One region of the Streptomyces sp. SudanB52_2052 genome, then DNA from elsewhere that is predicted to be linked to it. Evidence: riboswitches for the same ligand, from Rfam matches in the RefSeq annotation. Region 1 holds a riboswitch; each other region holds the start of a gene.
The links. Region 1 has a riboswitch for cobalamin ahead of ACSUPV_RS02630 (energy-coupling factor ABC transporter permease). Riboswitches for the same ligand answer to the same signal wherever they lie in the genome.
Positions count from the first base shown of each region.

Region 2: it holds a riboswitch for cobalamin, as region 1 does, so the genes downstream of both, ACSUPV_RS31705 (cobalamin biosynthesis protein) here and ACSUPV_RS02630 (energy-coupling factor ABC transporter permease) in region 1, are expected to answer to the same signal.
Region 3: it holds a riboswitch for cobalamin, as region 1 does, so the genes downstream of both, ACSUPV_RS13440 (ribonucleoside-diphosphate reductase subunit alpha) here and ACSUPV_RS02630 (energy-coupling factor ABC transporter permease) in region 1, are expected to answer to the same signal.

Region 1 is NZ_OZ186796.1:556,979-561,500, forward strand. Features, by position in the region: gene ACSUPV_RS02620 (MDR family MFS transporter) at 1-112, shown strand, start outside; gene ACSUPV_RS02625 (serine/threonine-protein kinase) at 346-1,770, shown strand; cobalamin riboswitch at 1,959-2,144, shown strand; gene ACSUPV_RS02630 (energy-coupling factor ABC transporter permease) at 2,175-2,876, shown strand; gene ACSUPV_RS02635 (energy-coupling factor ABC transporter substrate-binding protein) at 2,873-3,247, shown strand; gene cbiQ (cobalt ECF transporter T component CbiQ) at 3,253-4,002, shown strand; gene ACSUPV_RS02645 (energy-coupling factor ABC transporter ATP-binding protein) at 3,999-4,522, shown strand, end outside.
Region 2 is NZ_OZ186796.1:7,076,051-7,080,572, reverse strand. Features, by position in the region: gene ACSUPV_RS31710 (nSTAND1 domain-containing NTPase) at 1-1,140, opposite strand, end outside; cobalamin riboswitch at 1,418-1,538, shown strand; gene ACSUPV_RS31705 (cobalamin biosynthesis protein) at 1,637-2,572, shown strand; gene ACSUPV_RS31700 (cobyric acid synthase) at 2,575-4,083, shown strand; gene cobN (cobaltochelatase subunit CobN) at 4,080-4,522, shown strand, end outside.
Region 3 is NZ_OZ186796.1:3,086,239-3,090,760, reverse strand. Features, by position in the region: gene ACSUPV_RS13440 (ribonucleoside-diphosphate reductase subunit alpha) at 1-1,287, opposite strand, end outside; cobalamin riboswitch at 1,410-1,538, opposite strand; gene ACSUPV_RS13435 (GNAT family N-acetyltransferase) at 1,592-2,098, opposite strand; gene ACSUPV_RS13430 (hypothetical protein) at 2,251-2,955, shown strand; gene mctP (monocarboxylate uptake permease MctP) at 2,949-4,522, opposite strand, start outside.

The sequences.
Region 1 (4,522 bases):
CCCGGACCTGCCCGCCGCGGTGCCCTGGCTGGTCCTCGCGGCCGTACCGGCCCTGGCGGTGGCGCTGCTGCCGCGCCGGGAGGAGCGGACGGGCCCCGCGGACACCCCCTAGGGCCGGTCGTTCGGATGACGCCGCAGACGCGGGCCCGGCAACCGCGCGGGCGGGAGCGTCACTCCCGGGAGCGACAACGCGCCCCCGGGCTTTCCGGGACGTACCGTGCGGGGTCACCGCCGGGGAGCACACTGATCATCCGGCGCCAGTATCCTGGGTCGGCTGCGGCACCCCCCACCAATCCCCGCGCGAACGCGGGGAGTTCGGCCTGCGGCGACGACCTTCCCACACGCATGAGACGAGGACGAGTGCTGCTAGCGGGCCGCTACCGGCTGGAAGTTGAGATCGGGCGCGGTGGAATGGGAGAGGTCTGGCGTGCGTACGACGAGACGCTCGCCAGAGCGGTGGCCGTCAAGCTGCTGCTGCCCCAGGACACCGACGCCACGGCGGCCTCCCGGTTCCGCCTGGAGGCCCAGACCGCCGGGCGTCTCAACCACCCGAACCTGGTCGGTGTGCTGGACTTCGGCGAGTACGACAACCGGCTGTACCTGGTGATGGAGCTGGTCGAGGGCGACAGCCTCGCCGGGGTGCTGGCCGCGTCGGGAGCGCTCCCCGCAGGCCGGGTGGCCGATCTTGCCGCCCAGGCCGCCGCCGGGCTCGCCGCCGCGCACGCGCAGGGCATCGTCCACCGCGACATCAAGCCCGCCAACCTGCTGCTGGACGCGGGCGGCACCCTGAAGATCGGCGACTTCGGCATCGCGCGCTTCCTCGACGATCCCGGCGCCGCGCTCACCGCCACCGGACAGATCGTGGGCACCGGCCTCTACCTCGCGCCCGAACGCGCCCTGGGGCAGCCCGCGGGGCCCGCCTCCGACATGTACTCCCTGGGGTGCGTGCTCTACCAGCTTCTCAGCGGCCGCCCGCCGTTCCAGGCGGACACCGCCGTCGCGCTCCTCCACCAGCACCTCGACAGCGCCCCGGTGCCGCCCCGCGAGCTCGGTGTCGCGGATCTGCCGCCGGCGTTCGAGAGCTACCTCCTCGGACTCCTCGCCAAGCAGCCCGAGGACCGGCCCTCGGCCCAGCAGGCCGCCGAGTGGTTCGCCGGCGGCGCCTGGCGGGGGCTGCCCGAGCCACTGCCGGAGGCCGCGTCGCCGGTGCCGTCCTCCGCGCCGGCGCCGTACGCGCCGGCCGAGCCCCGCAGCGTCACCACCTACGCACTGCCGGGCGCCCCCGCCCTGCACACCACCCGCACGCCCCACGCCGGGCGCGCGCGCCGCTCCGCGCCCCGCGACGGCCTCGGCAACCGGCGGCGGGCGGCCGCGACGATCGCCGGGGCGGCCCTCTTCCTCGCCGCGATGCTCGCCGGCATGCTCTGGTTCTCCCCCGACAACACGGCCACGGAGGGCACGGAACCCGACGCGTCACCGACCGCGAGCAGCCCGGCCGCCACCCCCTCCGGCGGTTCCGCCTCGCCCCTCTCCTCCGCCCCGGGCACGGACACGGCTCCGGCCGCCGGCACCGTGGCCGATGTCACTCCGCCCACGACTCCGTCCCCGTCCACCGCTCCCCCCTCTCCCACTCCGAGCCCCGCGGCCCCCACGCAGGAGGCGACCGCCGACGCACCGCAACAGGCGGAGCAGCCGCGGCAGGAGAAGCCCCGCCAGGTCCGGCCGGTCGGGGACGGCGACGACGACGGGGACGACGGGGGCAACGACTGACACGGCCCGCCGGCGAGCCGGGCGGAGGAGGTGGCGTTGCCGTACGCGACCACCGCCGCCGGCGCGGGACCATCCGGCGCCCGGGGCGCCGCCCGTCTCGCGCGGATCCACGGCGGCATGCGCCGGTGTGCGAGCGGGCGCCCCCACACGCGCCCCCTGCGTGGCTTGTCATCGCCCTTATCCCGGCCTTATTGTCACCACGCCTTGGTGAACGGGAAATCCGGTGTGATGCCGGTGCGGCCCTCGCCACTGTGAATCGGGAAGTCCGGCTCCGGCCCTCACGGGCAGCCACTGGGTCCTGAAGGACCCGGGAAGGCGGAGCACGGGCGGTGGTACCCGTCAGCCAGGAGACCGGCCAAGGCGCGTCAACCATCCACGAGGTGCTGGAGAGGGTCTGCTGAGCCATGCACATAGCCGAGGGTTTCCTGCCTCCGGCGCACGCGGTCGCCTGGGGCGTCGCGTCGGCGCCGTTCGTCGTCCACGGAGTCCGGTCGCTCACCCGTGAAGTGCGCGAGCACCCCGAGAGCACACTGCTCCTCGGTGCCTCCGGCGCCTTCACGTTCGTCCTGTCCGCCCTGAAACTGCCGTCGGTCACCGGCAGTTGCTCCCACCCCACCGGCACCGGGCTGGGGGCCATCCTGTTCCGCCCGCCGATCATGGCGGTCCTGGGCACCATCACCCTGCTCTTCCAGGCGCTGCTGCTGGCGCACGGCGGCCTCACCACGCTCGGCGCCAACGTCTTCTCCATGGCGATCGTCGGGCCCTGGGCCGGATACGCCGTCTACAAGGTGCTGCGGCGGTACGACGTGCCGCTGATGGCGGCCGTGTTCTGCGGGGCGTTCGTGGCCGACCTGTCCACCTACTGCGTCACCAGCGTGCAGCTGGCGCTCGCCTTCCCGGACCCGGGCAGCGGATTCCTCGGCGCGCTCGGCAAGTTCGCCTCCATCTTCGCCGTCACGCAGATCCCGCTCGCGGTGAGCGAGGGCCTGCTGACCGTCCTCGTGATGCGGCTGCTGGTGCAGTCCAGCAAGGGCGAGCTGACCCGGCTGGGCGTGCTCCTCGCCGGGAAGCGGTCGCGGACCGAGACGGAGGCGGTGGCCCGATGAACCGGAACACGAAGATCAACCTGGTGCTGCTGCTCGTCGTGGCCGCGCTCGCCGTGCTGCCGCTCGCGCTCGGCCTCGGCGACCACAAGGAAGAGCCGTTCACCGGCGCCGACGCCCAGGCGGAGACGGCGATCACGGAGCTGGACCCGGACTACGAGCCCTGGTTCACGCCGCTGTACGAGCCGCCGTCCGCGGAGATCGAGTCGGCGCTGTTCGCCCTCCAGGCGGCGATCGGCGCGGGCGTCCTCGCCTACTACTTCGGCCTGCGGCGCGGCCGGCGCCAGGGCGAGGAACGGGCCACGGCCCGTCAGCAGGCCGCCGACGCGGACGCCGTGGGCGTCCCCGGAAAGTCCCCGGCCGACGGGGCCTGAGCCGCGTGCTGCCGATCGACGCGGCGGCGCACAGCAGCCGCTGGCGCCGCCGCCACCCCGTGGACAAGGCCGTGCTCGGACTCGGCCTCACCGTGTTGGCGATCTCGCTGCCGCCCTGGCCGGGCGCGGCCCTGGTGCTCGTGGCGGCACTGTCCCTGCTGCTGGGGCCGGCCGGTGTGCCCGGCCGACGGCTGTGGCGGGCCTACCGGGTGCCGCTCGGCTTCTGCGTGACCGGCGCGCTCCCCCTGCTCGTCCAGGTCGGTGGGCCGGAGGGCTTCGTCTCCCTCGCCGGTGACGGGCCGGTGCGGGCCGGGGAGTTGCTGCTGCGCACCTCGGCGGCCTCCCTGGGCGTGCTGCTGTTCGCCTTCACCACGCCGATGTCCGACCTGCTGCCCCGCCTGGTGCAGGCGGGCGTGCCCGCGCCCGTCGTCGACGTCGCCCTGGTGACGTACCGGATGAGCTTCCTGCTCCTGGACTCCGTGCGCCGCGTCCGGGACGCCCAGGCCGCCCGGCTCGGGCACACCGGCCGGGCCGCGGAGTGGCGGTCCCTGGCCGGGCTGGGCGCCACCGCGTTCGTCCGGGCCTTCGACCGGGCGGCCCGCCTCCAGGCCGGTCTCGCCGGGCGCGGCTACGACGGCACCCTGCGCGTCCTGGTGCCCGAGGCCCGCGTCTCCGTCCGCTTCACCACGGCCAGTTGCGCGCTCCTCGCGGCGCTGGCGGTGCTCACCTTCGTGCTGGAAAGGCCGCTGACATGAGCGAGGCCGCCCTCGTCGCCCTGCGGGGCGCGTCCTTCGCCTACGAGGACGGCCCGGCCGTGCTCAGCGGCCTCGACTTCGAGATCCGCGAGGGGCGCGCGCTCGCGCTGCTCGGCCGCAACGGCAGCGGCAAGACCACGCTGATGCGGCTGCTCAGCGGCGGACTGCAGCCGCACCGGGGCCGGTTGACGGTCGACGGGCAGCCGGTGACGTACGACCGCAAGGGCCTGACCCGGCTGCGCACGACCGTTCAGCTGGTGGTGCAGGACCCGGACGACCAGCTGTTCGCGGCCTCCGTCGAGCAGGACGTGTCGTTCGGGCCGCTGAACCTCGGCCTGGACGACACGGAGGTGCGGGCGCGGGTGGCTCAGGCGCTCGACGCCCTGGACATCGCCGCCCTGGCCGACCGGCCCACCCATCTGCTCTCCTACGGGCAGCGCAAGCGGACCGCCATCGCGGGCGCGGTCGCCATGCGGCCCCGGGTCCTCGTCCTCGACGAGCCGACGGCCGGGCTCGACCC
Region 2 (4,522 bases), 6.5 Mb from region 1:
GACGCGCAGGCGTTTGTCCTCGGCCGGGACCGAGGCGAGGGCGACGACCAAGGCCAGCAAGGCGCGTGCGGTGGCGGGTTCGGCCACCACGATCTCTTCGAGCTGGTTGAGGAAGAAGACGTGGCCGCGCGGGCCGCAGTGGTTCAGCAGGCGCTGGCCGAGACCGGCCGCCGCCCGGCCTCCCCCGGCGTCCAGGAGGGCCGCGAGCTTCAGGGCGCCGCGTTCCTGGTCGGCCACGCCCTGGTCCGGTTCCAGCAGTGGCGCCAGCGCCCGTGCCAGGGTGAGCGCGGCAGGGGTGCCTGGCAGCGGGCGGATCTCGGAGACGGTGTGGCCCTGGGCGCGCAGGTGCGGCAGCACTCCGGCGCGCACCAGTGAGGTCTTGCCGCTGCCGGAGGGGCCGGCCACCGGTACGACGAGGTGCCGGTCCACCGCGTCGAGCAGCCGTGCCGTCTCCTTCTCCCGGCCGAAGAAGAGCGCGGCGTCCTCCTCCCGGAAGGCGTCGAGCCCTCGGTACGGACAGCGGCGCAGGCCCGGTTGCAGGTCCAAGAGGGCGGCTGCGGGAATGAGGTAGGAGGTGGCGGCCGTACGGCCTCGGTCGGTCGCGACCGTCATGCCGACCACGGCGCCGAGTTCCTCGTCCCAGACGGGTGCCCCGCTGCACCCCGGGGAGATGTGGTGTGCGGTGCCGTCCGCCTCCATGGAGATCCAGCCCTGTCCGACGGCGCCGAGCAGCCGCCCGCCGATCCAGGCACCGTGCTCGGCCGTGGCGGGGAACGCCAGGATGCGGAAGCGGTGGTCCCAGACGTCGCACGCGCCTGCCAGCGGGACCGGCGTGGTGGCGCTTTCGGGCAGGCGCAGCAGTGCGATGTCGCCCGTGCCGTCCGGGGCCACCGGCCGCCAGGCCGATACCGAGGCCTCGTAGGCGACGCCGCCCCGTTGGAGTGGGAACTCGACGGTCACGGGGCGGGTCGGCGCGGAGGTGTCCCGTTCGTCGCTGCACAGGGCCTGCGCCACCACGTGGGCACAGGTGGCCACCGTGCCGGGTGCGACGAGGAATCCCGAGCCGACAGGAGTGCCGTCGGCCGACCGCACGCGGGCCACCGCGGGGCCGAGCCCCTCCGGGAAACGTCCGCGGGTCACCTGGCCGGCTCCGGACGGCGGTCGGTGATGTCCACGAAGACCGGCTCGGCCGCGTCATGCACTGCTCTGCCCTTTCCGTACGCGTATCCCCCTGTGCGAGGTATTGGAGGGTTCGGGTCGGGCGGGTGCAAGCCGGTCGCCGGAACACGACCCGCACAGGGGAATTCGCCCCGACTCGGTCCCGGGAGCGAGGCGGGGTGCTAGTGGTGTGGGGTTCTCCACACTCTCCCCGCGCAGGTCAAGGGCAAGTTGACGGCGGTTCGCGGCCGTGGTGGACTTCCGGAGCCAGTACGGCGGCAGGAGAGGAAGCCGGTGTGAGTCCGGCGCGGTCCCGCCACTGTCACCGGGGTAGCCATCCCCCGGGAGCCAGGAACTCTCACCGCCGGTCTCGTCGAACCAGGGCGTGGACACCCTGAGTGAGGACATATCGCCATGCGCGGCTGCCGATCGAGGTTCAGTACCCCACCCCTGCCTGCCCTGTTGGCCGGCTGAGCCCATGGGTGCCGGTCGCGTCTTCGCGTACGGCGCCGCCGCCGGCCTGATCGGTGACCTGCTGCTCGGCGACCCCCGCCGGGGGCATCCGGTCGCCGTGTTCGGGCGGGCCGCGGGTGCCGTGGAGCGGGTGTTGTGGCGGGACCACCGCGGGTGGGGCGCGCTGCACGCCGGGGTGTGCGCGGGAGGCGCCGTCGCGCTGGGGGCCGTCGCCGAGCGTGCGGTGCGGTCCTCCGCCGTCGCCTCCGTCGCGCTCACCGGTGCGGCCACCTGGGCCGTCGTCGGGGGGACTTCACTCGCCCGTGAGGCGCGGGCCGTCGGGCGTGCCCTGGAGGCGGGGGACGTGGAGGCGGCCCGAGCGCGGCTGCCGCATCTGTGCGGGAGGGACCCGCAGGCCCTCGACGCCGACGGGATAGCCCGGGCCGTGGTCGAGTCCGTCGCCGAGAACACCTCCGACGCGGTCGTGGGAGCGCTGGTGTGGGGGGCCGTGGGCGGGGTGCCGGGGCTGCTCGGGTTCCGGGCCGTCAACACCCTGGACGCCATGGTCGGGCACAAGTCGGCCCGTTACCGGCGCTACGGGTGGGCCTCCGCGCGTCTCGACGACCTCGCGGGCTGGCCGGGGGCGCGGCTGACCGCCGTGCTCGCGGTGCTGGCCGGGCCGGATCCGCGCGGGGCCGTGCGCGCCTGGCGGGCCGACGCGGCGAAGCACCCCAGTCCCAACGCCGGGCCCGTGGAGGCCTCGTTCGCGGGGGCGCTCGGGGTGCGGCTGGGCGGGACCCTGTCGTACGGCGGGCGGGTGGAGCACCGGCCCGTGCTGAACACCGGCGGGCGGGCCGTCGTCCGGCGCGATGTCGAACGGGCCGTGCGGCTCTCGCGGCGCGTCACCTGGCTGGCGCTCGGGGTGTGCGCCGGCGTGCGGTTGCTGAAGAGGGGGAAGTGAGCATGAGCGGTGGGCTTCTCGTCGCCGGGACCACCTCCGACGCGGGCAAGAGCGTCGTGACGGCCGGGATCTGCCGGTGGCTGGTGCGGCAGGACGTCAAGGTCGCGCCCTTCAAGGCGCAGAACATGTCCCTGAACTCGTTCGTGACGCGGGAGGGCGCCGAGATCGGGCGGGCGCAGGCCATGCAGGCCCAGGCCTGCCGCGTCGAGCCGACCGCGCTGATGAATCCCGTGCTGCTCAAGCCCGGGGGCGAGCAGAGCAGTCAGGTCGTGCTGCTGGGCAGGCCGGTGGGTGAGCTGAGCGCGCGCGGCTACCACGGCGGGCGGCAGCAGAAGCTGCTCGGGACGGTGCTGGACTGCCTGGAGCAGTTGCGGGGCACGTATGACGCGGTGATCTGTGAGGGGGCCGGTTCTCCCGCCGAGATCAACCTGCGGCGGACCGACATCGTCAACATGGGCATCGCCCGCAACGCCGGGCTTCCGGTGCTCGTCGTCGGCGACATCGACCGGGGCGGTGTCTTCGCCTCGTTCTTCGGGACGGTGGCGCTGCTGTCCCGCGAGGACCAGGAGTGCGTCGCCGGGTTCCTGGTCAACAAGTTCCGCGGGGACGTCTCCCTGCTGGAGCCGGGCCTGGACATGCTGCACGGGTTGACGGGGAGGAAGACGTACGGCGTGCTGCCGTTTCGGCACGGACTCGGGATCGACGAGGAGGACGGGCTGCGCGTCTCCCTGCGGGGAGCCGTGCGGGAGTCCGTCGTCGCGCCGCCGCTCGGCGAGGACGTGCTGCGCGTCGCCGTGTGCGCCGTGCCGCTGATGTCCAACTTCACCGACGTGGACGCCCTGGCCGCCGAACCGGGCGTCGTGGTGCGGTTCGTGGACCGGCCCGAGGAGCTGGCCGACGCCGACCTCGTCGTCGTGCCCGGCACCCGTGGCACGGTCCGCGCGCTGGACTGGCTGCGCGAGCGGGGGCTCGCCGACGCCCTGGTGCGCAGGGCCGCCGAGCAGCGGCCGGTGCTCGGCGTCTGCGGCGGCTTCCAACTCCTCGGCGAGCACATCGAGGACGACGTCGAGAGCCGCCGCGGCCATGTCGACGGGCTCGGGATCCTGCCCGTGCGGGTGCGGTTCGCCCGCGAGAAGACCCTCACCCGGCCGGAGGGCGAGGCCCTCGGCGAGCGGGTCGAGGGTTACGAGATCCACCACGGGGTCGCCGACGTCACGGGCGGTGAAGCCTTCCTGGACGGCTGCCGGGTCGGCCAGACCTGGGGCACGCACTGGCACGGCTCGCTGGAGTCCGACGGGTTCCGGCGGGCGTTCCTGCGCGAGGTGGCGGCCGCCGCGGGCCGCCGTTTCGTGCCGGCGCCGGACACCTCGTTCGCCGCGCTGCGCGAGGAGCAGCTCGACCGGCTCGGCGACCTGATCGAACAGCACGCGGACACCGACGCGCTGTGGCGACTCATCGAGTCCGGCGCGCCGCAAGGACTGCCCTTCATTCCACCGGGAGCACCCGCATGAGCACTGTGTTGTTGTTGTCGACCGCCGACACGGACCTGCTGGCGGCCCGGGCCGCCACCGGTGCCTCGTACCGGATCGGCAATCCGACCCGCGTGGACGTGCGCGAGGAGCTGCCGGCGCTGCTCGACGGCGCCGACCTCGCCGTGGTGCGGCTGCTCGGCGGCAAGCGGGCCTGGGAGGACGGGCTCGCGGCGCTGAAGGCCTCCGGGATCCCGACCGTGCTGCTGGGCGGCGAGGCCGTGCCGGACGCGGAGCTGATGGCCGAGTCGTCGGTGCCGGCCGGTGTCGTCGCGGAGGCGCTGAAGTACCTCGTGGAGGGCGGGCCGGAGAACCTCACCGAGCTGGCCCGGTTCCTGTCCGACACGGTGCTGCTCACCGGCGAGGGCTTCGCCGCGCCGCGCAAGATGCCCGAGTACGGCGTCCACGGCGAGCGGCCGCA
Region 3 (4,522 bases), 2.5 Mb from region 1:
GTGGACGACGTGGCCCGGCTCGGCCGTCTGGTTGGCGGTGCGGTTGGCGGCGTCCTTGAAGGTCATCCAGCCGTTGCCGGTCTGCGCGAGGGTGCGCATCATGCGGCCGTACAGCTCGCGCGCGGGCAGCGTCTTCTTCGCCAGGCCCTTGGCCTCGGCGGCCCGGTAGGCGGTGTCGAACTCCTCGCCCCACAGGTCGACCAGCTCGGGCACGTCCGCGGGGGAGAACAGCGACCACGGGGCGTCGGCGTTCACACGGCGCATGAACTCGTCCGGCACCCAGTGCGCGAGGTTCAGGTTGTGCGTGCGGCGGGCGTCCTCGCCGGTGTTGTCGCGCAGCTCCAGGAACTCCTCGATGTCGGAGTGCCAGGTCTCCAGGTAAACGGCGGCGGCGCCCTTGCGGCGGCCGCCCTGGTTCACGGCGGCGACCGAGGCGTCCAGGGTCTTCAGGAACGGGACGATGCCGTTGGAGTGGCCGTTCGTGCCGCGGATCAGCGAACCCCGGGCGCGGATGCGGGAGTAGGCGATGCCGATGCCCCCGGCGTGCTTCGACAGGCGGGCGACCTGGTGGTAGCGGTCGTAGATGGAGTCCAGCTCGTCCTTGGGGGAGTCGAGGAGGTAGCAGGACGACATCTGGGGGTGCCGGGTGCCGGAGTTGAAGAGGGTGGGGGAGGAGGGGAGGTAGTCGAGGCGGCTCATCAGCCGGTAGAGCGCCGCGACTTCGTCCACGGCCCGTGCGGTGTCGTCCTCGGCGAGGCCGCTCGCCACGCGCAGCATGAAGTGCTGGGGCGTCTCGATCACCTTGCGGGTGATCGGGTGCCGGAGCAGGTAGCGGCTGTGCAGCGTGCGCAGGCCGAAGTAGCCGAAGCGGTCGTCGGCGGCGGTGTCGATCAGGGCGTCGAGCCGGGCCGCGTGCAGCCGGACGAACTCGGCGGTGCGGTCGGCGATGAGGCCCTCGCGGTGGCCGACCGCGACGGACCCGGTGAAGGACGTGACGCCCTGGGAAGCGGCCTCCTCGCGGATGCCGATGGTCAGCAGCCGGGCGGCCAGCCGGGAGTAGGCGGGGTCCTCGGAGATGAGGCCGGCGGCCGCTTCCGTCGCCAGCTCGCGCAACTCCGCCGCGTCCGCCCGCGCGGACCGGCCGCGCAGCGCGGCGGCGGCGACCCGGCCGGGGTCGGCGTCGGGGAGGTCGGCGGTCAGCTCGGTCAGGGTCCGCAACAGCGCGGCACCGGGAGCGTCGTGCGCTTCTTCGGCGGCTGAGACCGGATCGGCTGGCGCGATGGTCACGTGGGGCTCTCCCTCGCTCGGCAGGGGGCCTCGCCGAGGGCAGGGGGCGGCACACGAGCGCACGCGGCGTCGCGTCCACCGGCCCATTCCACGAGGCCCGGACGTCAGGCACACCGGCCGGATGGCCGGGCGCGCTGTCGGCAGGTCCTCGGACTGACGCCCATACCCGTGGAAACAGGCATGGGTACACCGTTGCGGGACAGTTCCGGATTCGCACCGGATTCCCCTGCGGCGACAGCGAGCATGAGCATACATCTTGTGCCGGGTGAGGATCACGCCCCTATATGTTGTGTCGTGGATGACTTCAGAGCGTCAACTCGTAGGTGAGCAGCGTGATGTCGTCCAGGTGCGGGACCGGGTTCCAGTCCCGCTCCGGGGTGCGGACGAAGCCCAGACGTTCGTAGATGCGGTGGGCGGAGCGCATGGTGCGCTGGGTGGACAGCACGATCCGGACGCAGCCCTCCGTGGCCCGTGCCCGGTCGACGCACGAGCGGACCAGGGCCTCGCCGACGCCCCGGCCGCGGGCCGCGCGGGAGACGGCGAGCATCCGGATCTCGGCCTCGCCCGGGCGGGCTATGTCGGCCATGGGGCCGCCGGAGGGTACGAACGTGACGCCGCCGAGCAGTTCGTCGCCCCGGAGCGCGACCAGGACCTCGGCGGCGGCCGCGCGCTTGGCCACGTCCTTCAGCTCGCCGAGGTACTCGTCGTTCTCGCCGAAGTCGAGCAGGCCGTCCTGGAGGTAGGCGTGGGCCGTGATGTCGCCGAGGGGTCCGTACTCGCGGGGTTCCGCCGGCCGGATGACGATGTCCATGGGCCGAGTGTGCCGGAGCGGAGTGACCGCGGACCCCGGGTTTTCCGCGGCCGGCGGCCGGGTTGCGGGGGAGCCGGGAGTGATTCCATGGAAGTAGGCGTCGGCGCCCGTGGTCCTCCGTCCGAGAACGGCTCTCGGAAGGGGAGTTCACCATGACCAGGGTCGTCCGTCACACCCCGGGCAAGGAGCGGCCGCGGAACGCTCCGATGGCGACGCTGGAGCTGAGACGGGCCTGGAGCCGGGTCAGACACGTCCACATCGGCTACTGGCACAGCCTGACGATCCGTGTGAAGGCCCGCCGCGGCACCCCGCGCCCCAAGAAGTGGCGCCGATGGGTCTCGTACGCCAACGCGACCAGGATGGTGTGGGCGATCGCCGTGCTCGCGGTCCTCGCCTGGTGCGGGGAGGCCCTGTACTCCCTGATCGCGGACGAGCCGACGGGCTTCGCCGACCTGAACAAGACCACGGGATTGGAAACCGTCGTCCGCTTCGTCGGCCCGGTGCTCACCGCCTCGGTCGCCGCCGCCCTCTTCCTGTTCTGCTGGTACAGCTGGATGAAGCGCCGCTACCTCGCGAAGGCGCGCAGACACCCCCGGAGACTGGTGCTCACCGCCGGGTCGGAGATCGCCGAGATCATCGGCTGTGAGGAAGGTCGCCCAGCCGCGCGGCCCCAGGGTCCTGCGGAGGAAGACACCCCACTGGGTCGGCATGCGGGTGGGCGAACTGGACCGTTTCTGGGATGCGATGGCGAGACGTACCCGGGACTAGGGGGTGTCCGCACAGGGCAGCGGGCCGCCGTGAGTGGTGATCATGGCGGCCCGCTGTGGGGTGGCTGCGGTTGTTCCCGGAGTCAGTGAGCGGACCCGGCGGTCGCCGGCGGGAGTTCCACCTGCACCCCGGGGTCGCCCGCGTCCGCCGTGTAGTCCTCCGGCCTGGTCTCGTCGACGCCGTCGGGGGCCTTCACGGCCCTGAGGACGAAGGTCAGGACGACCGTCACCACCACGTTCAGGACGAACGCCGTGAGGCCGATGTAGCCGATCTCACCGATGCCGGGGATCTCCTTGGAGGAGCCACCGAAGTGCTTCTGGGTCGGCGAGGCGACGCCGTACGCGGCGACCGTGCCGTAGAGCATGCCGACCGCCCAGCCCGCGAGCAGTGCCCAGCGGTGGAACCAGCGGGTGAACAGGCCGCCGATCAGGGCCGGGAAGGTCTGCAGGATCCAGATGCCGCCCAGCAGCTGGAAGTTGATGGCGACCGTCTTGTCCATGGTGAGGACGAAGGCCAGCGCGCCCACCTTCACCAGCAGGGACACCAGCTTGGAGACCTTGGTCTCCTGCTCCGGCGTCGCGTCCGGCTTGATGAAGTCCTTGTAGATGTTGCGCGTGAAGAGGTTCGCGGCCGCGATGGACATGATGGCCGCAGGCACCAGCGCGCCGATGCCGATCGCCGCGAACGCCACGCCCGCGAACCAGTCCGGGAACATCGTCTCGAACAGCTGCGGGATCGCCAGCTGACCGTTCTGCACCTTGATCCCGGCCGCGATCGCCATGAAACCGAGCAGCGCGAGCAGGCCCAGCATCAGCGAGTACAGCGGCAGGATCGTGGTGTTGCGGCGGATCACCTCACGGCTCTTCGAGGACAGCGTCGCCGTGATGGAGTGCGGGTACATGAAGAGGGCCAGTGCGGAGCCCAACGCCAGGGTGGCGTAGGTCCACTGGCCCGCCTCCGGGGGCACCAGCGCACCGCGCGGCGCGCCCGTCGCCGGGTTGGTCTGGCCGTACGCCTCGCTCGCCTTGGCGAAGATGTCGTCGAAGCCGCCCAGCTTGATCGGGATGTAGATGATCGCCACCGCGATGACGATGTAGATCAGCGTGTCCTTCACGAACGCGATGAGCGCGGGCGCCCGCAGACCCGACGAGTACGTGTAGGCCGCCAGTACACCGAACGCGATCAGCAGCGGCAGGTCCTTGATGAACCAGTTGGTGTTCTCGCCGCCGCCGACGCCCATCACGTCCAGCACGGCCTGGATGCCGACCAGCTGGAGCGCGATGTACGGCATGGTCGCGAGGATGCCGGTCAGCGCCACCGCCAGGGACAGGCCCTTGGAGCCGAAGCGCCCGCGCACGAAGTCGGAGGTCGTCACGTAGCCGTGCTTGTGGGACACCGACCACAGGCGCGGGAGGAACGTGAAGATCAGCGGGTACACCAGGATCGTGTAGGGCACCGCGAAGAAGCCGGCCGCGCCCGCCGCGTAGATCGCCGCGGGGACGGCGACGAAGGTGTAGGCGGTGTACAGGTCGCCACCGAGCAGGAACCAGGTGATCCAGGTGCCGAACGAGCGGCCGCCGAGGCCCCACTCGTCGAGGCTGTGCTCGTTCTCGGCCTTGCGCCAGCGCGCGGCCAGGAAGCCCATGACCGTGACGA